2 regions of the Paenibacillus sp. sgz302191 genome follow, and region 2 is predicted to be linked to the other one. Evidence: a T-box and tRNA genes for the amino acid it is inferred to sense, from the RefSeq annotation. Region 2 holds a T-box; the other holds one or more tRNA genes.
What was found. The T-box of region 2 lies ahead of AC3G2T_RS19435 (arginine--tRNA ligase). A T-box ahead of a tRNA ligase gene usually reads a tRNA of that ligase, here a tRNA-Arg.
Positions count from the first base shown of each region.

Region 1: it encodes a tRNA-Arg, which carries the amino acid that the T-box ahead of AC3G2T_RS19435 (arginine--tRNA ligase) is inferred to sense. The anticodon was not compared.

Region 1 is NZ_JBYLHY010000016.1:154,323-163,437, reverse strand. It holds tRNA gene AC3G2T_RS22805 (tRNA-Ala) at 13-88, shown strand; tRNA gene AC3G2T_RS22800 (tRNA-Asn) at 92-167, shown strand; tRNA gene AC3G2T_RS22795 (tRNA-Ser) at 174-262, shown strand; tRNA gene AC3G2T_RS22790 (tRNA-Met) at 285-358, shown strand; tRNA gene AC3G2T_RS22785 (tRNA-Ser) at 374-461, shown strand; tRNA gene AC3G2T_RS22780 (tRNA-Glu) at 478-549, shown strand; tRNA gene AC3G2T_RS22775 (tRNA-Val) at 600-675, shown strand; tRNA gene AC3G2T_RS22770 (tRNA-Met) at 684-760, shown strand; tRNA gene AC3G2T_RS22765 (tRNA-Asp) at 794-870, shown strand; tRNA gene AC3G2T_RS22760 (tRNA-Phe) at 893-968, shown strand; tRNA gene AC3G2T_RS22755 (tRNA-Thr) at 984-1,059, shown strand; tRNA gene AC3G2T_RS22750 (tRNA-Tyr) at 1,096-1,177, shown strand; tRNA gene AC3G2T_RS22745 (tRNA-His) at 1,204-1,279, shown strand; tRNA gene AC3G2T_RS22740 (tRNA-Gln) at 1,302-1,373, shown strand; tRNA gene AC3G2T_RS22735 (tRNA-Lys) at 1,450-1,525, shown strand; tRNA gene AC3G2T_RS22730 (tRNA-Leu) at 1,541-1,620, shown strand; tRNA gene AC3G2T_RS22725 (tRNA-Gly) at 1,625-1,696, shown strand; tRNA gene AC3G2T_RS22720 (tRNA-Cys) at 1,706-1,776, shown strand; tRNA gene AC3G2T_RS22715 (tRNA-Arg) at 1,802-1,878, shown strand; tRNA gene AC3G2T_RS22710 (tRNA-Leu) at 1,884-1,962, shown strand; gene AC3G2T_RS22705 (helix-turn-helix domain-containing protein) at 2,269-3,426, shown strand; gene AC3G2T_RS22700 (ABC transporter substrate-binding protein) at 3,321-3,860, shown strand; gene AC3G2T_RS22695 (ABC transporter substrate-binding protein) at 4,044-5,051, shown strand; gene AC3G2T_RS22690 (FecCD family ABC transporter permease) at 5,069-6,088, shown strand; gene AC3G2T_RS22685 (FecCD family ABC transporter permease) at 6,085-7,059, shown strand; tRNA gene AC3G2T_RS22680 (tRNA-Pro) at 7,287-7,360, shown strand; gene AC3G2T_RS22675 (FUSC family protein) at 7,469-8,536, shown strand; gene AC3G2T_RS22670 (aldo/keto reductase) at 8,745-9,115, shown strand, end outside.
Region 2 is NZ_JBYLHY010000013.1:48,333-60,747, reverse strand. It holds gene AC3G2T_RS19440 (ABC transporter ATP-binding protein) at 1-329, opposite strand, end outside; gene AC3G2T_RS19435 (arginine--tRNA ligase) at 521-2,485, opposite strand; T-box leader at 2,536-2,772, opposite strand; gene AC3G2T_RS19430 (EamA family transporter) at 2,879-3,745, opposite strand; gene AC3G2T_RS19425 (exosporium protein C) at 3,956-4,372, shown strand; gene AC3G2T_RS19420 (hypothetical protein) at 4,764-4,970, opposite strand; gene AC3G2T_RS19415 (rhamnogalacturonan lyase family protein) at 5,307-11,744, opposite strand; gene AC3G2T_RS19410 (SagB family peptide dehydrogenase) at 12,120-12,415, opposite strand, start outside.

The DNA of each region.
Region 1 (9,115 bases), on a different contig from region 2:
TTGATTCAATCAGGGGCCATAGCTCAGCTGGGAGAGCGCCTGCCTTGCAAGCAGGAGGTCAGCGGTTCGATCCCGCTTGGCTCCACCATATTCCCTGATAGCTCAGTTGGTAGAGCACTCGACTGTTAATCGAGTTGTCACAGGTTCGAGTCCTGTTCGGGGAGCCACATTATGGAGAAGTGTCCGAGCTGGCCGAAGGAGCACGATTGGAAATCGTGTAGGCGTCACAAGCGTCTCGAGGGTTCGAATCCCTCCTTCTCCGTACTGCTTTCAGCATTTCGCTTGGCGGCGTAGCTCAGCTGGCTAGAGCGTACGGTTCATACCCGTAAGGTCGGGGGTTCGAGCCCCTCCGCCGCTACTAAGGTTTTATTTTGGAGAGATACCCAAGTGGCTCAAGGGGACCCTCTGCTAAGGGGTTAGACTGCGCAAGCGGTGCGAGGGTTCGAATCCCTCTCTCTCCGTCAGGAATACATACAAGGCCCGTTGGTCAAGGGGTTAAGACACCTCCCTTTCACGGAGGTAACAGGGGTTCGAATCCCCTACGGGTCATAAGGATTCATCAAGCAAAGGAATTTGCGAAGTTGATTCCAATATCCCATGGAGGCTTAGCTCAGCTGGGAGAGCATCTGCCTTACAAGCAGAGGGTCGGCGGTTCGATCCCGTCAGCCTCCACCATCTGTCGACGCGGGGTGGAGCAGCCCGGTAGCTCGTCGGGCTCATAACCCGAAGGCCGCAGGTTCAAATCCTGCCCCCGCAACCAACCTCCTGAAGGTTGAGGCGTTTTATCTAGTGTGGAGCCGTGGTGTAGAGGCCTAACATGCCTGCCTGTCACGCAGGAGACCGCGGGTTCGAATCCCGTCGGCTCCGCCATTTTTTAACCATGAAAGTGCAAGGCTCGGTAGCTCAGTCGGTAGAGCAGAGGACTGAAAATCCTCGTGTCGGCGGTTCGATTCCGTCCCGAGCCACCATGAACAACCTAGTATGCCGTTGTAGCTCAATCGGTAGAGCAACTGAATCGTAATCAGTAGGTTGGGGGTTCAAGTCCTCTCGACGGCACCATTACTTTTCGGAATCCCGATTAAGGTTTAGTTTTGCGGAGGCTTAGTGAAGTGGCTAAACACGACAGACTGTAAATCTGTTCTCTTCGAGTTCGGTGGTTCGAATCCATCAGCCTCCATTGTTTTTAAACAACTTTTTGACGCGGCGGTCGTGGCGAAGGGGTTAACGCACTGGTCTGTGGCTCCAGCATTCGTGGGTTCAAGTCCCATCGATCGCCCCATTTATTTCATCGAATTACATATTGGGGATTAGCCAAGCGGTAAGGCAACGGACTTTGACTCCGTCATGCCTAGGTTCGAATCCTAGATCCCCAGTACTACACCCCACAAAGTGAAGATAAGCTCTGAAGCGAATTCCGATTACTTTGCGGGGACCCCATAATTATAGCTTGAGCCATTAGCTCAGTTGGTAGAGCACCTGACTTTTAATCAGGGTGTCGTAGGTTCGAGTCCTACATGGCTCACCATTTTAGTAACACCATGCGCGTATGGCGGAATTGGCAGACGCACTAGACTTAGGATCTAGCGGGCGACCGTGGGGGTTCAAGTCCCTCTACGCGCATTATGCGGAAGTGGCTCAGGGGTAGAGCATCGCCTTGCCAAGGCGAGGGTCGCGGGTTCGAATCCCGTCTTCCGCTTAGTTTGTTGGCGCTATAGCCAAGTGGTAAGGCAGAGCTCTGCAAAAGCTTTATCCCCAGTTCGAATCTGGGTAGTGCCTTTTTTAAAAAATGAATTATATACGTGTGCCCTTAGCTCAGCCGGATAGAGCGTTTGACTACGAATCAAAAGGTCGGGAGTTCGAATCTCTCAGGGCACGCCACTTAAGCCGGCGTGGCGGAATGGCAGACGCGCTCGACTCAAAATCGAGTGGGAAACCGTGGAGGTTCGAGTCCTCTCGCCGGTATCATATTTATAATCGAGTAGTCCATTAGGGATATAATCTAATGGGCTTTTTTATTTGATATTGAGTACGCCGTTCATCACCTGGGCTATTGATCGAAGTACAGGATTAACTCTGTTGGCAATGAGAGAAGAAAAAGCGACCCATTCATCAAAAAATTTTTGGTTGCAAAAAAGTGCTAAATAGCGCTTTGTTTCCTGTCGCCCAGGAATGGCATACAATAAGGATATGGCTTGTACAAAGAACTAAGCGGGATTGCTATAGTCGGAGTGTAGGGGCTATTTTTTCAATGTATAATGGGGGAGTTGAATGTCACACGTTACCATATTTCAGGCTTTGAACGAAATGCTGCTTCAACTGGAGAGTATATCCTTGAGGCGATGCAGCCCGGATCAGATTCATTCGTCCCAAAGCGCCGCAGTTCACACCATGCTGCTGATTCATCAAGGGAAGGGGCTGCTGCGTATTCGCGACGATACACACCAGGCTTTGCCGGGAAGTGTATTTTTTATTGCGAGAGGGCAGAAGCTGGAAGTAGCAGTGAATGAAGACCAGATGTTGGAGTATTACATGTTGACCTTTGTTGTCATGATCCCTCACAAGATCAATGACAACTGGTCGGTGTACCGTAAAGATTCCGGATCTTTCCCAATAGAGGGCGCTGTGCTGATATCAAATCCAGCTCAGATTACCCAACTGGTTCAGCAGATGCATCAGATTACCGAGGGTACAGGCGGTGAACGAGAATACTTTCAGCAGAAACATTTGTTCTATGAGCTGCTGTACATTCTGGCTAACGAGTTTGACACCCAGGGCGATCATCCGCAGCAGGGGATTGAGCGGACGCTGGATTATCTGAAGGAAAACTACATGAAGCCGATTTCTTTGGAGTCATTGGCGCACATGTCCGGCTTTAGCTCCAGCTATTATTCGCGTTTGTTCAAGAAGAGCAGGGGAATTGGAGTGAAGGAATATATAACCAGCCTGCGGATCAATCGGGCCAAGGAATTGCTTATCCTGTCCCATCTCTCCCTGCAGAACATCGCTCAGAGTGTAGGCTATAACGAAGAATCCTATTTCAGCCGTATGTTCAAAAAAGAAACGGGCTATTCTCCAGCCGCCTATAGCAAAAAATATCGTCAAAAGATTGTAGTTACGCGTTATACCTACAACGGAGATTTACTGGCTTTAGGTGTGATTCCCTATGCTTCTGTCCTGACGGAAGGCAGGATTGGTGGGCCGCATCTGAACAAGCACATGATGGATTCTGTTCCTTTGCATATGTATACGAAGGGGAAGTGGAACGAACTGATAGACCTTCAGCCTCACCTGATTGTCAGTGACAGCCCGGAACTGTCGGCATTGCACCAACGGTTGTTTTACCCTATTGGAAGCTGGAATGGCGGGAACGATTCAATAAAATCGCCTTGGCGCTGGGCAAAGAAAAGGAAGCAAGCCGTTGGTTAGAGCAATATGACTATAAGGCTGCTCAGGCTGGTCAGCGAATCCGCGGACAGATTGGGGAAGGGACTGTGACTGTACTGCGGATTGTGGGCGGGAAGCTGTGCGTTTATGGGATTGGACGCAATATCGGCAGTGTCCTCTATCATGATTTGAAGCTTGAGCCGCCTCATGCAGTCAGCCAAATTCATTGGCGCAAAACCATCTCAACGCAGGAACTGCCCAACTTCGACGGAGACTACATACTGCTTATGACCTCGCCCAGGAAAAAAGATACCCGATTGTACCGCAAGCTGATGGACAGCCCGGAGTGGAGAGAGCTTACAGCCGTGCGGAAACAGCGATGGTTTCAACTGGACTCGTACTATCCTTGGCTGGATTACTCTGCTTTAAGTCATGAAATGATGTTGGAGGAGACAGTGCGATTGTTTGTCCCCTGAATATGTGATAGAACAGGCCGAAGCAATATTGTACAAATAATCGGGCAATATTCTTCATAGATTTATTGGTTTCATCTGTCTATAATCGTGTTGTTATGTGTTGGTGATAATCATTCTCATTCTCGTATTTGGAGGAAATGAAATCGCCAGAATATGTTTACCAATACGGGAGGTTATAGACAGATGCAAATGTTCAACAAGACTTTTACTTGCTCCATTGCTGCCCTCATGCTGAGTGCTGCACTTCTGGCGGGCTGCGCCGAAAAATCCGATTCCACGACCAATGAAGGAAAGGGTGTCACTGGGGCCGCAAACAGCACCGCTCCCTCATCTGCGACTTCGGCAGCAAACGGTTCAGAATTCACAGTGAAACATGTTTGGGGAGAAACGTCAATCAAAGCTGCACCAACAAAAATTGCTGCTCTTGACTACTCCTTCATAGACTTGCTTTCTGTCCTGGATGTTGTGCCGGCGGCAACTGTCGGGATCGGTGAGTCCGGGTTTCCCGATTATCTGAAAGCTACTGTCAAGGCAGATGGAATTACTAATACGGGACAAGCCAAACAGCCCAATCTGGAGGTTCTGAAATCCGTCAAGCCCGATTTAATCATTGCTAATCCTGACCGGCACGAAATGATTAAAGGGCAGTTGGGAGCAATTGCGCCGACGATTGCGCTGGACGATAACAGCTATGAGGAAGTGTTGGAGAACCTGCTTAGCGTTGGCACCCTGTTGGATAAAAAGGAGCAAGCTAAAGCGGTGAAGCAGGAGATTGAAAAGCAGATTCAAGCAGGCAAGGAAAAGTTGAAGGGTGCTCCTACAGTCCTTGTCATTGGTGCTTTTGAGGATGATTCAACAGTTTGGATGAAAGACTCTTTCGTCGGTTCCTTGCTTTCTGCAATTGGAGTCAACTACGCCTTTGACGGGAAAAAGGATTTGTCTGCTGCGGAGAGCAAAACGGACATTGCCAAACTGAGTCTGGAGCGGTTAAGCGAAATCAATCCGGATTACTTGTTTTATTATGGTGATCTTGGTAAATGGCAGTCCAATCCCCTGTACAAAAACCTCAAGGCTGTCAAAGCAAACCAGGCTACTGCGGTAAGCCGCGACCTGTGGTCCAAAGGACGGGGGCCACGTGCGGCACAGCTTATTCTTGAACAAGCTTTGAAAATCACGAGCCCGAGCAACTGATTCCGGGGGGATTACGTATGGATCAGAAAACGGGCATAACAAACCCTCCTCCTTTCCCATTCTTTCTGATTTCCAGCTTGTGGGTTCTGATGCTGCTGGCTGTTGCGATCTCCGTTTTTCTCGGATTGAAAGGACTGAGATGGAGCAGTTTACAGGAGATCGCGAGTATGGATGAGACAGATATACTTGCCTATAAGGTCTGGTTTGTCCGTCTTCCCCGAGCTGTTCTTGCCCTTATTATTGGCGGGGGATTGGCTGTAGCTGGCTGTCTGTTGCAGGGCATTACTCGCAATCCGCTATCAGACCCGGAAGTCATGGGAATTAACCAAAGCGCCTCCTTCTTCGTTGTGCTGGCGCTCGTTCTTTTGGGACAGAAGGATGTTTCGGTTACGATTCTCCTATCTGCTTTTGTCGGTGCAGCCATTGGAGGAAGTATCGTGTACATACTGTCCTTGAGAGGACAATATACCTCAACTCGACTGGTTTTGGCTGGAATTGCCGTTGCATTTTTAATGGGTTCCCTAACGACAGGCTTTCTGATTCTGGACGATGAGAACTTATCCGAAATTTTGTACTGGATGGCAGGGAAATTGTCTGGTGCAACCTGGGCCGATGTGCGAATCGCTTTGCTCTTTATCATCCCAGCAGCTGTCATAGGGCTATTAATTGCCGGGCAGTTTAATATTTTGACACTTGGTGAAGCGACAGCCAGCAGTCTTGGTCAGCAGGTTAGGAAAATCAGGGGACTGGCGTTTGTTCTGAGCGTTGTCATGGTGGGAAGTGCGGTTGCTTTGGCAGGGCCTATCGGCTTCGTAGGTTTGATGGTACCTCACATCGTCAGAAAGCTTGTTGGCGCTGATTATCGAAGAATTATTCCTGTATCTGCTTTGGCAGGAGCTGATCTGTTGTTGCTTGCTGACCTGGGTGGACAGTGGGTGCTGTATCCGGCAGATATTCCCGTGGGAATTATTACTGCGCTGTTGGGAACGCCGTTCTTCCTGTATGTGATGCGCCGGAAGACAGGGTGGCGGTCATGATGCGGAAGGGCAAGCATCGCTGGATATGGATAATGAGCTTTAGCGCCGTTCTCCTTCTTATTATGATTTTTTTTAGCTTGCATCTTGGTGCTGTAAATCTTCCATTTGCCCAAGTTATAGAGGAGATTCGCTTCAAGGAAGGGATTACCTTTGATTACAGGTTGCCGCGGCTGTTGATCGGTATTTGTGTCGGAGTGAACATGGCAGTAGCTGGAGCTATTCTTCAAGGTGTTACCCGCAATCCTCTGGCAGCTCCCGATCTGATCGGCGTAACGGCTGGTGGCGGATTGGCTACTGTGGTGCTGATTCTGGCTGTACCCGCATTCTCGGCTGCTATGCTGCCGCTGTTTGCCTTTGGCGGCTCTATTGCCGCAGGACTTTTGGTGTACGGTTTGGCTTACAAAAACGGACTTATGCCGGAGCGTCTGGCTCTATGTGGAGTAGCAGTCAGCACAGGTATCCAGGCCTTGATTACGTTGTTTATTGTCAAATTTTCTCCGTCTGCTGCGCAGGCGCTGATTTGGCTCAAAGGCAGCTTGTATGCGCGCAGTTGGGAGCATGTGGAGATGATCTGGCCATGGACGGTTATGGGGCTTGTCGCCGCTCTATTCTGTTCGCGTCCTCTTAATGCGCTATTGCTGAGCGAGGAAATTGTACGTGGGCTGGGTATGAGAGTGGAGAGAACGCGGCTCATGCTAATCGCTGTTGCTGTTGTTATGGCAGGCAGCGCTATTGCCGTAGCCGGAACCATTGGCTTTATCGGACTGGTCATTCCTCATTTGGCCCGCCTGTTGGTGGGCTCAAATTTCAGGCTTGTTCTGCCCGTTTCAGCCTTGCTGGGTGCTATTCTCGTAGTAACCGCCGACCTGGTGGGGCGAATCATTATGCCTCCGATAGAGGTTCCGGCAGGCATTGTTACGGCCATACTGGGAACGCCATATTTTCTCTTTTTACTGCTGCGTAAGAAGTAGCGGACAACCTGTCCGATTGATCAGTCTTCCCAACGGCTAAAAATGGTTTCTTTTTCGGTTGTCTCCGAATTATTCAAAAAAACCCGCGAAAATCCCAGATTCTGCAAGTCTTTCGTGGGTTTTATTTTCCTTGTTCTTGACTTAAATTCCGCTCGTGGTATAATATCCAAAGTGACTCAAAATCGAGTGGGAAACCGTGGAGGTTCGAGTCCTCTCACCGGTACTTTCGGGACGTAGCTCAGCTTGGTAGAGCACCTGCTTTGGGAGCAGGGGGTCGCATGTTCAAATCGTGTCGTCCCGATCTTTCAACAAATAAGCATGATCGGCGCAGTCAGTCGGCTGTCCGGGAATGCTTATTTTTTTGTTTTTAGATATAATGACAGTATGAAGAGGAAAAGGAGAGGGCTTCGTGGTTTTCGGCGCACGCGTGTGGAAGACAGGAATTGCGGTAACAATGGCATTATATATCAGCGCTTGGCTGAACTTTACCCCTCCCGTTATCGCGGCGGTAGCGGCTATTTTTGCGATGCAGCCTTCGATCTACCGATCATGGCGCTATTTTTTGGATCAACTGCAAACGAATATTATGGGGGCTGCTCTGGCTCTGCTGGCCGGGATGTTTTTCTCCAACAATATAATTGCAATCGGGATCGTATGTATTCTGGTTATTATCATCTGCCTGAGGATGGGCATGGAGGAAACGATTGGGCTCACTTTGGTTACGGTTGTGGCGGTGATGGACGCTTCGTCCGAGTGGCAGTTTGCCGTCAACCGGTTTATGCTCAGCTTGATCGGAATCGGCTGCGCTTGCCTGATCAACATCCTCTTTTTCCCGCCGAAGCCGAAGGAGCAGTTTGCCGCGCAGATCCATAGCGTTTTCAACAAACTTTCGCTGCTGCTGCGGACGGTTATCTCCGATGAAATGAAGGAGAACGTATTTCGCAACGAAAAAGACAGTTTGCAGGGGGCTGTGCAGTCGCTGGCGAATAAATACAAGCTTATGGAAGAGGAAGTTAAAAAGCTTAAGCGCGCCGGTTTCAGCCGCATTCGCCAATTAGTCATCTACAAGCAAATGCTGCGCGCCATTTACAAAGGATTTGAGGTTTTGGACGCCGTGGAGGAGCATTATTTTCAGGCGGCGCGCACACCGCAAACCGATGCGTTTTTTGACGGCCATCTGGAGAAGTTGATCAAATTCCACGAGCACGTGCTGCTGAAGTTCGATGATAAACTGAAGGCGGACAGCTCCGAAGGGCTGGAGATGGAGGCGGAGAGCGAACGTTTTATGTCGACGATCATCGAGCAGTTTTCCGAAGGGCCGGGAGGTATGCTGCGGCATTCGGTCGTGGCGGCCGCCATGTACGATTACGGCCATCAGGTAGCGCGGCTGGACAAGCTTGTGGAACATTACCATCGCGGAGATACGGACGAGAAGGAACCGATCGATGCGCTGCTGAAAAGCATAAAATTGAAGTAGCAAAATGAGGAGCCGTTGTCCCCGAAAAGGGGCAGCGGTTTTTTGCGCCCGTATGGAAAAACTTGGTTAATCATATGGTATAAAGCACATTTTGTTAATAAATCGCCATTTTTTAACCGATATAACAAAAAAGGATTCTGAAGGTGGTTTTTCCATATATTTTATAAAAAACTCTACACATTATTTTACGGGAGATGGTGGAAGCATCATGGATGAGAAAACAGTAACTACGGCAGCTTCATTGCAATTACGCAAGCTGGGCAACTCGGATTTAAAGCTGTCACCGCTGGGGCTTGGATGCTGGCAGTTCAGCAACGGAAAAGGGCTCGTCGGGAAATTCTGGCCGGCGCTGCGGAGAGAGGATATAAGGCAAATTGTTCAGACCAGCTTGGAAGGTGGAATTAATTGGTTCGATACTGCTGAAGCGTACGGTGGCGGACAGTCTGAGCAGCTACTTGCCGGCACGCTGAATGAGATTGGCGGAACGCTCGCGGCACAGGCGAATATCGCTACGAAATGGTGGCCGGCTTTTCGCACCGCAGGCAGCATCACGGCAACGATTGATGAACGTATCCGCCA
Region 2 (12,415 bases):
TCTTTCACCGTCAGCAGATCGAACAGTGAAGTCGATTGAAGCTGTACGCCGATCACCGCTTTCACTTTATTGAGCTGCTTAATCGTGTCGAATCCGGCCACCTTGGCGGAGCCTCCATCGGGCCTGCGCAAGCCCTCGATCATTTCCATCGTTGTCGTTTTGCCCGCTCCGTTCGGTCCGAGCAGGCCAAATACTTCGCCCTGCCTCACCTCGAAGCTGACACCGTTCACAGCCGTAAAATCGCCGTACCGCTTTACTAACCCCTCAACCGTGATGATGGGCTTCGCGGTAGCTGGAGGTACCGACTCGTACTCTATACGGGTTTCCATTGTGGGTCCCTGCCTTTTTGAATTTAGTTACTATCTCCAGCATATCAATACCTTCCCGCCACAGCAAGTGAAGGGCGACGTTGGCCGGCATTTTGCCACGCCGGCGCGGTCGTCATAGCTTGGTGGATTAAGCTACTTGAATCAAAATCAGTTGTAAATTAAGATCAAATTATGAGTATGTTAATTCCGTGTCACATTTGCCCGGGAGTCGGCAAGCCAAGCACGCGGAGCGCTTCCTCAAGTGCCTCCATATATGTTTTTGTGATCCACAGGCGGTGGGAAACAACTTCCTCCGGGCCTTTCAGTATCGGGCACGAGCTGTAAAAATGGCTGAACAGCGAAGCCAGCTCAAAGGCATAGGCGCAAATTACATTCGGAGCCAACTGCTGTATCGCCGTGTCCAGCGTCTCCGGCCAGTAGGCGATATGCCGCAGCAAACTGAGCTCCTGCGGCCGCAGCAGCGTCGCGTCCGCAAGGAAAGAAGCTTGCTGCAGCCGCTCTTCTCCGGCTTTTTCCATGATGCGGCTGGCTCGCGCGCAGGCGTACAGCAAATAAACGCCGGAGTTGCCCGTCACCTCGGTGGCCTGCTGCAAATCGAATACGACCTCGGTTGACAGGTTGTATTTGAGCAGGTGGTAGCGGATCGCCGCCGCAGCGATTTCCCGGCTCGATATGCCCTCGTTCCGGGAACGCTTGGCATCGATGGCCGCTTCCATGCGACGGAGCAAATCGGCCACTTTGATGCCGATGCCCTGGCGGCCGGACATCGCGTAAGAGCTTTTGCCGTCGGAAACGTCAATCCCCAGACCGGCAGCGGTATCGGGGCTCAGCGAAACGACGCCGTAGCTCACATGCCGCAGCCTGGCGGCCTGCTCCGCGCAGCCGAGCGATTCAAGCGCCAGCTTTACCATCGCTTGAGGATATTCCTGCCGGTGATCGATCACATTGATCACGATGTCGGCTTGGCCGACCGGCCTGCCGCAGCCTTCCGGCGCGGTCGACCAGATGCCGTCGGCAAACGGCTTGTAGACGAAATCTTTGGGCAGCAGCCCGAATTTCCACAAATGGTAGGCGATATCTTTGGCCGTGTACGTTAAAATACCATTTCCCCGAACCAGCACTTTATCGGCTTGAAAATCGGATGCATGCGCCTCGTCCTCCGCTTCCTCCCTATGCTTCAGCACCCAGCAGCCGGCGAGCTTGCCTTCGGTCACTTTGCCGAACGTAGCCGTGCGCTGCAGCATTTCGAACGCCGCCTGCCATAAACCCTCCCGCACGATGCTGCTTTCCCAGACGAGTACGTCGTATTCAATCCCGAACTGCTTCATCTCCTCAAGCTGCTCGCGGACGATGCGCTCCGCCACCAGCGAGCCGATCCACGCCAGGTTGGAGTTCCCCGCTTCCAGTGCATGAAGCACTGTCGAGCGCTTTTCCAGCAAGGCAGGGTTCGCCTTGTACTCCTTATTCACCCAGGCATACGTCTCCCAGCAAAAATCGCCGAAACGGCTGAACGCCCGCTGCGGTTGTTCCGGTTGTACGGATTGTCCGGGCTGTTCCAACTGCACTGACTGTTCTGTTTGCTCCGGTTGTTCCGGTTGTTCCGGTTGTTCCGGCTCCGCATGCAGTATACCCACCACCGTATCCGCCAATTGGTTGCCGAGATCGTCAATATAATTGTGAACCTCCACCTCACAGCCGGTACGCGCGAGCATGCGGGCCAGCGTGTCCCCTATGCAGGAATTTCGCAAATGGCCGATATGAGCCGATTTGTTCGGATTAATCGAAGTGTGCTCGACCAGCACTTTCGTCCGCTTCTGCGGCGCAGCGGGGGCCGTGCGCCAATCTTTTACCGCCCATGCCTGCCAGTCGACATAAAAATTAAGAAAACCCGGCGGCGCAGCGGCGATTTTCCGGAACAACCCTTCCATGCCGCCCGCCTCCTCCAGCAGCTCCTGCAAGCTTGCGGCAATGAGCATCGGCGGTTGCTTGAGAACTTTGGCCAGCTGCATGGCGATGTTCGAGCTATAGTCCCCGTGATCCGGATGCGGCGGATGCTCGATGACCACTTTAAGCGCATCGGGCCAAATCGTCCCCGAACGTTCCAGCAGCGCGCTTGCCTGCTTTTTAATCTCTTCGGACAACAAAATATGAATCATGCCGATTCCTCCTTCGGTTTGCGCAAAATCAAAAAGCCCCCGTCTCTTAAACAAGAGACGAGAGCTCAACAGTTCCCGCGGTACCACTCTAAGTGTTCATTTTCGCATATGCAAAATAAACCTCTCGATCGATAACGGCAAAAGCCGGATCTCCCTACTGTCGGCTTATCCGCTTCAGAAGACCATTTCCCGGGACCGTTTCATTCAAGGCGTCCGTACCGGTTCCCACCATAGCCGGCTCGCTGAGACTGGACGTCAAAAACTACTTCCCCGTTCATCAATACTCACATATGTAATTGGCTGAATATTTAAAATCATTTATACAGGAACGCCGCCTGGTTGTCAAGGGGGCTCTCGCCGTGCTGCCGCCCTGCCGCTTGCCGGTTCCCGGCCTCAGCCTGCAAATAACCGAATGATCATAATGCCGCCAAAAGCCATGGACATTCCCGACAGCTCCAAAGGGCTGAACCTGTCCTTAACGACAAAGCGCGTATAAAGCAAAACAAGCAGAACGTTAAGCGCTACGACCGCGGATACAAGGCCCGCCTTGCCTACGTCGAAAGCGCGCAAAATAAGGATCATGCCGACCACATTCGTAATGCCGACGGCCATCCCTATCCCGAACGTCCGCCACTCTCCCCATTGGGCAGGGGCTGCTTCAGTACGGACCGAGTGCATCCGGTCCTTCAGCCACCAGCCGCCGAAGCAGACGGTTCCCATCGCAAACATGCAAAAAAGCGACGGAAACATCGGCGCCGCCTGAAGCGTGGACCATTTGCCGGATAAATCGTTGCAGGCGAACAACAATAGCGAGAGCAATCCCCACTGGGCTCCTTGGAGATTGTTTATGGAAATGTCGTTCGAGTAGCGGACGAGCAGCACTCCCGCGACGATGACGACGAAGGCGATAACCTGCATGCCGCTCAGCTTCTCCCCCCACAATCCGTAAGCGGCCACAACGACGATGACGGAAGGCAGCGCCGTCAAAATCGCCACAAGCGACGCCTTGCCAACGGCGAAGCCTTTGAACATGCTGGCGTTGGCGCCGAAGGAGAACAGCCCCATTTGCAGGCCGATCAAGGAGGACGCCGTCCAGCTTTGCTTGTATATGACGCTGCACACAAGACTAAGCAGCGCGCCCATAAAAAAAGCACCGCTCAGCAAAGCATTGCGGTTCAACGACTGCTGGCTTGTCCAGTGATACAAAATGCCGCGCAAACCGAAACTGATCGCAGCGAATACCGAGAAAATAAGCCACATGAAGATGCGTACTCCTTTCATTTCCGTTTCCGGTGGAAAGTTTACCACATCTTAAGGCTTCCTACAACGAAATTTATGCAGCATCAAGAGCATCGCGGAGGCCGCATGATGCGAAAATGGTTTCATGGATTCGGACAACCGTGCAATCGCATTGCTTTCGGATTGCATATTCATAGTATTGTAAGTTAATAGTTTAGAGGAGCTGATGGAATGGTTCGCATCGTTGATTACCAAGCGACACAGCCGCTTAATAAATTCAATTTGGCCAAGTCTTTTACGATACCGTTCTCGCCCAAAAGAGTCCAGCTTGCGAAACTCCGGCTGCATCTTTCCCGCAAAGCGTCACGGGTCGAGCTGATTGCGAGCGTCGGCGTGCGCGGTATCACAGGTATCGCCCAGATTAAATTCAGAATTTTCCGGGATGGAAAAGAAATTTTCAACACGATACAAGGTATTGAGTCTACAGGATCCGAGCAAAATTACATCGTTACGTTCCAAGCGATTGATTTCGACGTAAAATCTGGCTCTCATCAATATACGTTAACAGCCGAAAATCTGACAAAAGGAACAAGAGCCGATGTCGTTGGGCCGATCTCGTTCAGCGCGTTAGCTATAAAAAAACACTAATAATCCGCTTGAAAAAACGCCTCCAAACCGCTATACAAGCGGAATGGGGCGTTTTTTTGCAACAATTCGTACCGGAGAGGACTTTCGGTCCTCACAAGCTTTGCCCGCCGCCCAATTTGCGGCAGCGCTATGACGGAGGCCAATTTGCGGCTGCTCTGCAATGATTCCAACCTGCGACAGCGATGTGACTGTCTCTTTCGCACCTCGCGCAGCTCCCTACGCGCGGTGTTTCGCTGCATGACAGCGGTCCGTCGCCGCTGCTGCTGACATGCAACCAATGCAGCAAAGATGGCTCAGCCGTTCAATGAACGGTTAGGCAAGCCAACAAACCTGCGAAAGTGCAGGCTGCCTGGAAACCCGCAGGCCGGAGCCGGCCGCACCATCTGCCTGGTTACGCGAAGAAAACCTGCAAAAATACAGTTTTTGCTCGGTTGAAACGCCGGCCACGGCAAATTCCTGCAATTGTGCAGGCTTTTCGCCGTGAACATGGGCTCTGATTCAATTTCGCCGAAAATTCCTGCACAATCGCAGGCTTTTCGCCAAAATGAACCCTTTTCAGGAAAAAAAACTGCACTTTCGCAGTTTTTTCCTCTGCCAAGCCGCCTTGGCCCCCCTCCCACACTTCGGCTCCGCAATTCGTGTATGAGAGATGTCGGTTGGGGTAGACGGCTCCACAACTCGTGTATGAGAGGTGTCGGTTGGGGTAGACGGTTCCGCAACTCGTGTATGAGGCTTCGGTTGGGGTAGAACGCCTGTGCCCCTCTGGTTCCACACTCCTTCACTTTATCAACAAGCTGATTTTTGCAGGTTTCTATGCGCTGCTTCTGGCGGGCGAGTTTTTTCAATAGTCCGTGCTTCGCAGTTTTACGAACTGTCAAGCGGGGCCGCCCCTTCGGCAACTAAACTGCGCAGTGGGGCAGCCCCATCCATCCGTCTACTCCAAAATTTTCCTTGCTACGGCAGCAAGGTCGACGATATCGACTTTGCCGTCGTTGTTGATGTCGGCTTTTTGGTACTGGCTCCAGTCCGGATCGGCGGACGTTTTGCCGTATGCCACCGCCACGATGCCGAGATCGCCGATGGAATACTTGCCGTCGCCGTTCGCATCGCCTGGGGCCGCCGTGTGCACGGAGGCAGCGAACGCTTGCAGTGCCGCCGCCAGATCGCTCACGGCCTGCTCGACTTCCGCTTGCGTCGCGGAAGCATTGTCGGCTGCGGCTTTCGCTTTGTCGATCGCCGACTGCAGAGCCGCCTTCGCGCCAACCGGATATTGTCCGGCGCTGCCTCCCTCAACCGCCGCATCGTGCTTGGCCTGAGCGTCCAGGATCGCTGCGCGAAGCGCGGTTTTATCCGCCGTCGGCTGCACGCGGATGCGGAAGGAGACGCCTTCCACCTGCTTCTCCGCTCCTGCGCCGTCGGCTACGGTGGAGCCGACGACGGAAACGGCGGCTTCCGCTGCGGAGGCAAGCGGTTTCGCTTTCCAGCTCAGCTTGAGCCATTCGCCGTCGGCGTGAATGGCGCTGCCCTCGCCGAGCGCAGCCGCAACGATCCGGATTTGCCCCGGCGTCTGCGCGGGGTCCGAAACGGCCAACACCCGGAAGCCTTCTCTGACGGACTCGGCGGATACGAATTCAAGCTGGTCCGGGTTGTAGGACAGCGTCAAATCCTGCGCGTACACGCTTTTCGTCACATTGCTCAATCCGTACGCCAGATCGAACGGCTGCCCGGCGACGGCCGAGGTCGGCCCCGTTAGTGTGGACGCAATGGCATCCGCAGCCGTTACTTGAATGTTCACGGTGCGCACTGTCGTCAGCCCGGCATGATTGACCGCCGTAACTGTAAAGGTATGCGCGCCTTGCAAGCCGAGGAGCGGAATTTTTTGCCCGTTGGTTACGGGATTTCCGTCAAAGGTGATCGTAACGGTTTGCACGCCTGATTCCGGGTCTTCAGCCGTTACCTGCACCTCCAAGGTTTGCGATTCCGTCATGCGCTCGGGAGGCAGTCCGGAGATGACCGGTGCCGTAACATCGCCGGACGGTGACTCGCCGCCGACCGTATACATATGCGGTGCGGGAGGAGCCGTCATGCCTGCGCCCAAGTAAAAACTCGGATGCGGAGGCTGGTTGTAGGCGACATTTTGCCAGGCTACGCCCAATCTGTAGACAGGGTCGTGCATCAAAGTGCGAATCCGGTAATCGGTCAAATCCGTCGTCGAATAAATCCGGAACTCGGAGCTGTCTTCCGACCTCCACATCACTTCCTCCCGCCAGTCGCCGAACAAATCGGCCTGCAAGCTGGAATTCGCTTTGGTGGAGTTGTTCGAGGCGGCGCCGACCGCTGTGAACAAGTTATCGGTTTTATGATTGACGTAGTCCCACTTGTCGATGCGGTTGGCATCCTGGAGCTCGCGCAGCAGGTCGCCGTCCCACCAAACGCCGAAGTTCGTGGAAGAAGGAATCGTCTGGCTGATCAGCTCGCCTTTCGTATTGTACAAGCCCGTCAAAGGTATATGCTGGGCGTTCGTAATCGTAGCGGCCCAAAATTCCTCGCCCAAATAGTTCGGATCAATGTCGGCGGACATGCCGCGTCCCGTGTCGATTCCCGTGCGGATGCCCCAAATGATTTCTCCGGTCGCCGCATCGCGCAGCTCCATGCCGTACGGGGAATCGACATGCTCATGCACGTCGAACTGCTCCAGTCCGGGACGAGCCGGGTCCAAATCTCCGAAATGCTGCGCATCCCCATGCCCAAGCCCCGTGCTGTACAAAATGGTGCCGTCATCGTCGATCGCCATCGCTCCGAAGTTGATTTCATCTTTGCCGTCGCCGTCGACATCGCCCGCAGACAGGTTGTGGTTGCCTTGTCCCGTGTAGGCGGCGTTGCCTTCGTCATTGGTGTCAAAGCGCCACACCTTCGTCAATTGGCCGTCGCGGTAGTTGTAGGCGGCGAGGACGGTGCGTGTGTAGTATCCACGGCTGAAAACCATGCTCGGACGCTCGCCGTCCAAATACGCGACGGTGGCCAAAAAGCGGTCGACGCGGTTGCCGTAAGCGTCGCCCCATGCCGATACGTCTCCCCGTGGGGGATCGTAATCCACAGTCGCCAGCGCTCGGCCGGTCTGCCCTTCGAACACGGTCAAATACTCGCTGCCGAGCAGCACGTAGCCGCTGCTGTTCCGGTAGTCGGCGTCGGCCGAACCGATCACTTGGCCGGTTCCGTCGACCGTTCCGTCCGCCGTCTTAAAGGCGACCTCCGCTTTCCCGTCGCCGTCGAAATCGTAGACGAGGAACTGCGTATAGTGAGCGCCCGCGCGGATGTTCGGTCCCAGGTTAATTCTCCACAAGCGCGTTCCGTCAAGCTTATATGCATCCATGTACACGATACCCGTGTATCCGGCTTGCGAGTTGTCCTTGGCGTTCGACGGAGACCACAGCATGACGATTTCGTAAGTGCCGTCGCCGTCGAGATCGCCAACGCTCGCATCGCCGGCCGAATACGTGTAAGGCTGCCCGTCTTTGGTGTAGGAATCGGCCGGTTTTTGCAGCGGTACGGCCAAATAATTGTTTTGCCATACGGAAATCGCGCCCGATGCGGCTTTTTCCGTACCGTTTTCCACTGTAAACAGCTGGTATTTGGAATCGTTCGTCCCTGTAGTATCGAGGAAATTGGTGCTTCCCGCGATTGGGGCGTCATTCAGTTTGACACCGTCTCTGTACACGTTAAAAGTGATCGAATCGGCATCCGTGCCGAGCATTCTCCACCCGATATATACGCCCGCATCGGATTTGACAGCAAGCGGCGCGCGGTCGATATACTCCATCTGCCTGCTCAGCACCGTAATTGCCTCCGTCGCCATTTGCTCGGAAAGCCCGGAAATGCCTCCCGCGTTCACGGCGGCTACTTTATAGTAGTACGAAATTGTCGTAAGCACGGTCGTGTCCGTATATGAGGCGCTGCGGGTTTTGCCGATCAGCTCGAATGCGCCCCCGGCTTTTTTCGCCCGGTAAATGTTATAGGTGACCGCTTGATCGACGGCAGGCCAGACGAAGCTGATCTCGTTTTTATGAATCGAAGTCAATGCCGGACGGTTCGGTACCGCAGGCGCAGGCTTCGCCGGGTCGATGACCGCCACTTCGAGCGGCTGGGACGGAACCGTCTCATAGCCGGAGCTGTCCAGCGATGTGACGGTGTACACATAGGTCATCCCGACATCCGCCGTAAGATCCGTGAAAGCAACCGTCCCTGTCTCGCCGATCCGTTCAGCGCTCCCGGCGCCGGCCGATTTGCGGTAGATGCGGTACTTGGCGGCATCGCTCACCGCCGTCCAAGATAGCTGAACCGACGGAGGCTCCTGATCCAGCTGCATGCCGTCCAGCTTGAGCCCTGTGGGCGATTGCAAAATCGGCGTGATTTCAATGCCGTTGACGATGCCCGAGGCGCCGCCGAAAATGAAATTCATTTGGCCGTCTTTGACCTGAACTTCGTTGATGACTTTTTCCACGACGGTATTTTTGCCGGCAGATACGGTTCCGAAATCTTTGCCTTCGATCTGCACGGTCGTCCTTGCCGAACCGAGCAAATCGCCGACGTACAGTTTAACCGCATACACGCCGTTCGGAATGTCTACTTTGAATTCCCAAGTGTTGTTAAAATAGCCGATCCAATCGCGGATCAGATCGCTGCCGCCGCTGCCCCGGTCGCGCGTAATCATGCCTGCGTTCGTCGTCAGCCCGTAACCGCGCTCCGGCGTGTAGAGCGTATCGAGCGTAACCGCTGTATAGCCTTCCATCACCGGGCTCGATGCCGTTCCCATGTCGTAGCGGTAAACGGCGGATTTCGTGCTGATGAGCACCTCGTCCGACATCTCCGATTCGCCGCGTCCGTTGACGGCTGTCACGCGAACGCTGTAGGTTTTGCCTTCCGACATTCCGCCGAGGCTGATGGTCGGAACAGTTGCTGTGCCCACCATCGCATACTCCGCATCTGCCGCCGGTTTGCGGTAAATTTTATAAATGTCCGCCCCTTCCACGGCATCCCATTTCAAAACCGCACCGGCGTTGCTGACGCTGCCTGCGGCAAGTCCTGTCGGCTTGGCCGGAACTTGGGCCGGCACTTCGATATCTTTGACCAAAGCCGAGAGCGGCAGGCCGAGGTCTTTGATGCCGCCCGAAAGCATGCGCGCCAGTTGGATCGCCCCGTATTCCTGAAAATGCGTATTGTCCGCCGAACCGTTCGGGAAAGCGCCGTACATGCCCGGTTCCACATGCAGGAATACGGATAAAGTGGCCGCCGGGCCGATCGAATCGTAGTAGGCGATGCTAAGGGCGCTCAAATCGACGAGCTTCACATTCAGCTCCTGCGCCACTTCTTTCATGCCCGATACGTATTCGGGAAAGCTGACGTTGAACTTGCCGGTCGATTCGTTGTAGTCGCGCCGTCCCATCGGCGTCACCAGAATCGGCGTCGCTCCGCGCTGGCGCGCTCCGTTGACATACGTTTTCAAATAATTTTTGTAATCGGGAACGGATGCGTAACGCTCGGGAACGCTGATCGTCGCATCGTTATGGCCGAACTGGACGAGGAAGTAATCGCCGGGCTTGATCGCGCGCAGCACCGCGTCCAAACGGCCTTCCACAATGAACGACTTCGAGCTTCTGCCGCCGATCGCATGGTTGACGAACTGCACGCCGTCGGTGAAAAACCGCGGAAGCATTTGTCCCCAGCCCGCTTCCGGCTTCCAGTACGGATCGTAGGTTTGTACGGTGGAATCGCCCGCGATATAGACGGCCGGAATTTCGCCCGCCTGTCTGTCCGGCAGCTTCGTGATGACAAGCGCATTGATTTTGGGTGCGGAGCCGGTAAAATCAAGATTCAGCTGGCCGTCCACAAGCGCGATGTCGAAGCTCATCTCCAGGTATTCGCCGGCGGCTTTGCTCGTCTGCTGAACTTTCTGGATCGTTTCGGCTTTGATCGCGATATCGGTCGCCGCCGCCTGATCCCCGGCAATGAGCGAAACCGTGTAGTCTCCGTTCGGCAAATCGACGATGAAAGACGTACCCGCCGGCGAAACAAAATCCGATTTCAACGGATCGGAACTATTTCTGTCGCCTGAGCCGACTTTGGAAGGGTCGGCGAAGCCGTATTTCAGCTGCGGCGAGTAGGCGACGCCGGCCGAGACGCCGATGTAGCCGCTTGCTACGGCGCCGGGCCCAAAGTCAAACCGAATGGGCGCCCCTTCGGGAAGCGGCTGCGGAGCGTTGTACGGCGCGCTTGCCGCCACATTCGAAAAATCCGACGAGCCCGCGCTGTTCAAGGCTTTCACTTTGTAGTATAAAGCAGCCGATGTGTCGGCAGCCGTATCCGTATAACCCGCCGATTCGCTGGTACCGATCTCGGCGAACTCCCCGTCCGCAGCTGCAGCCCGGAAAATCGCGTAGCCGGTCGCCCGCTCGGCGGCCGTCCAGGCCAGAGCGACCGAGCTTGCCGTCACACTGCTGACCGCAACTTGCGACGGCGCTGCAGGCAGTTCGACCGCCGGCTTCACCTCCGCTGCGACCGGCCCGCTGAGGGCGGATTCAAGGCCGCTCGCGCTGACCGCCGAGACCTTGTAGGAGTAGCCCGCATTCAGACTGACGGCCGTGTCCGTATAGACTGCGGAGTTGACCGCCGCAAGCTTGACGTATGAGCCGCTCCCGGCCGGAGCCCGATACACATTGTAGCCGGAGGCATCCGCTGCGGCGCTCCACTGCAAGCTCACGGAGGCCGAGCCTTCCGCCGCCGTTATTCCCGTGACGGACAGCCCTTGCGGTACGGCAGGGGGCTGCGGGATCACCTGCTCGATCACGAGCCCGTTCAAATACCCGCCGGTCCCCGTCCCGGTAATGCCGACGGTCAATTGGCCGTCATTGACGGCCGTATGGTATTTGGCTTGCGCCACCGCCTGCTTGGTCGTAATCGTTCCCGCCGTCACGCCCTCAAGCGTCGTTGTCGTCTTCGTCGTGGAGGTGCCCGCCAGCAGATCGCCCGAGTATACCGTCACATCGTATTCGCCGTTCGGCACATCGACCATAAACGTGTAGGACGGACCCAGCACAAAATCGTTAAACAGATCGTCCCCGCCCGAACGGAGCCTGGAAACGACCGTTTTATCGAGCCCGTATCCTAATTCCGGCGCATACAAAAGCTCTTCGTGAACCTGAGTAAAGCCCGCCATAACAGGGCTTGTCTTCGTGCCGAAGTCGAACTTTTTGACGGCGGGCGCGGTTTCCGCTTTAGCCGTCCGAACGCCTGACGGAGACAAAGGCAGGACGGAAGACGCAAGTACGAGCAATCCTAGAACCGTCATAAAAGCTTGCTTCGCTTTTCTTCGCATCATCAGCATAGATACCTCTCTTTCTGTTTCGTTTTGCCATGGACGATGATGTTCATTTGGCCTGAACCCTCCCTCGATTGAAAGTGCTTTCACAACTATGATCTTACTTTTTCGGCCCCTCTGTTTCCCACACAAAATACCGTTATATTTGTTCAAAAATCAGATACAATTCGTATCACTCCCGATGCGGCTTTCCATTCGACAAATTCAGCCATGACTAAAGGCTCATGACAACAAAAAGACCGCCTTTTGGCGGCCATAAAGCGATTAAAGAGCATCCAGGAGTCTGTCTGATGAACCACGTAGCGTAAGCGGCAATATATGCAGTCATTATTCAGTGAAGTATGCACAAAAGTAACTCCGTCGGACAGACTCCTAGCCATGCAACCCCCCAACTAACCGGGGGCAATGACGATAGGGTCCAACCGGGATTTGGATCAGGCTGGTTATTCCTTGCGAAGTCATCTTGTAGATCTCATCACACAATCTGACATCAAATCCGAGGAGCGGATGTCCCCCCAGCCCGATTGCAGATGCCGCCAACAGTAAACGCTGCACAAGCATCCCCGCTTCCATCTGTTGGATGCGGTATCCCCTATACCCCAGGGCTGTTACGAGATGATCTTTGTCTCCTGCCACATGAAAGCATAGCGGAACCTGGGACAGATTCA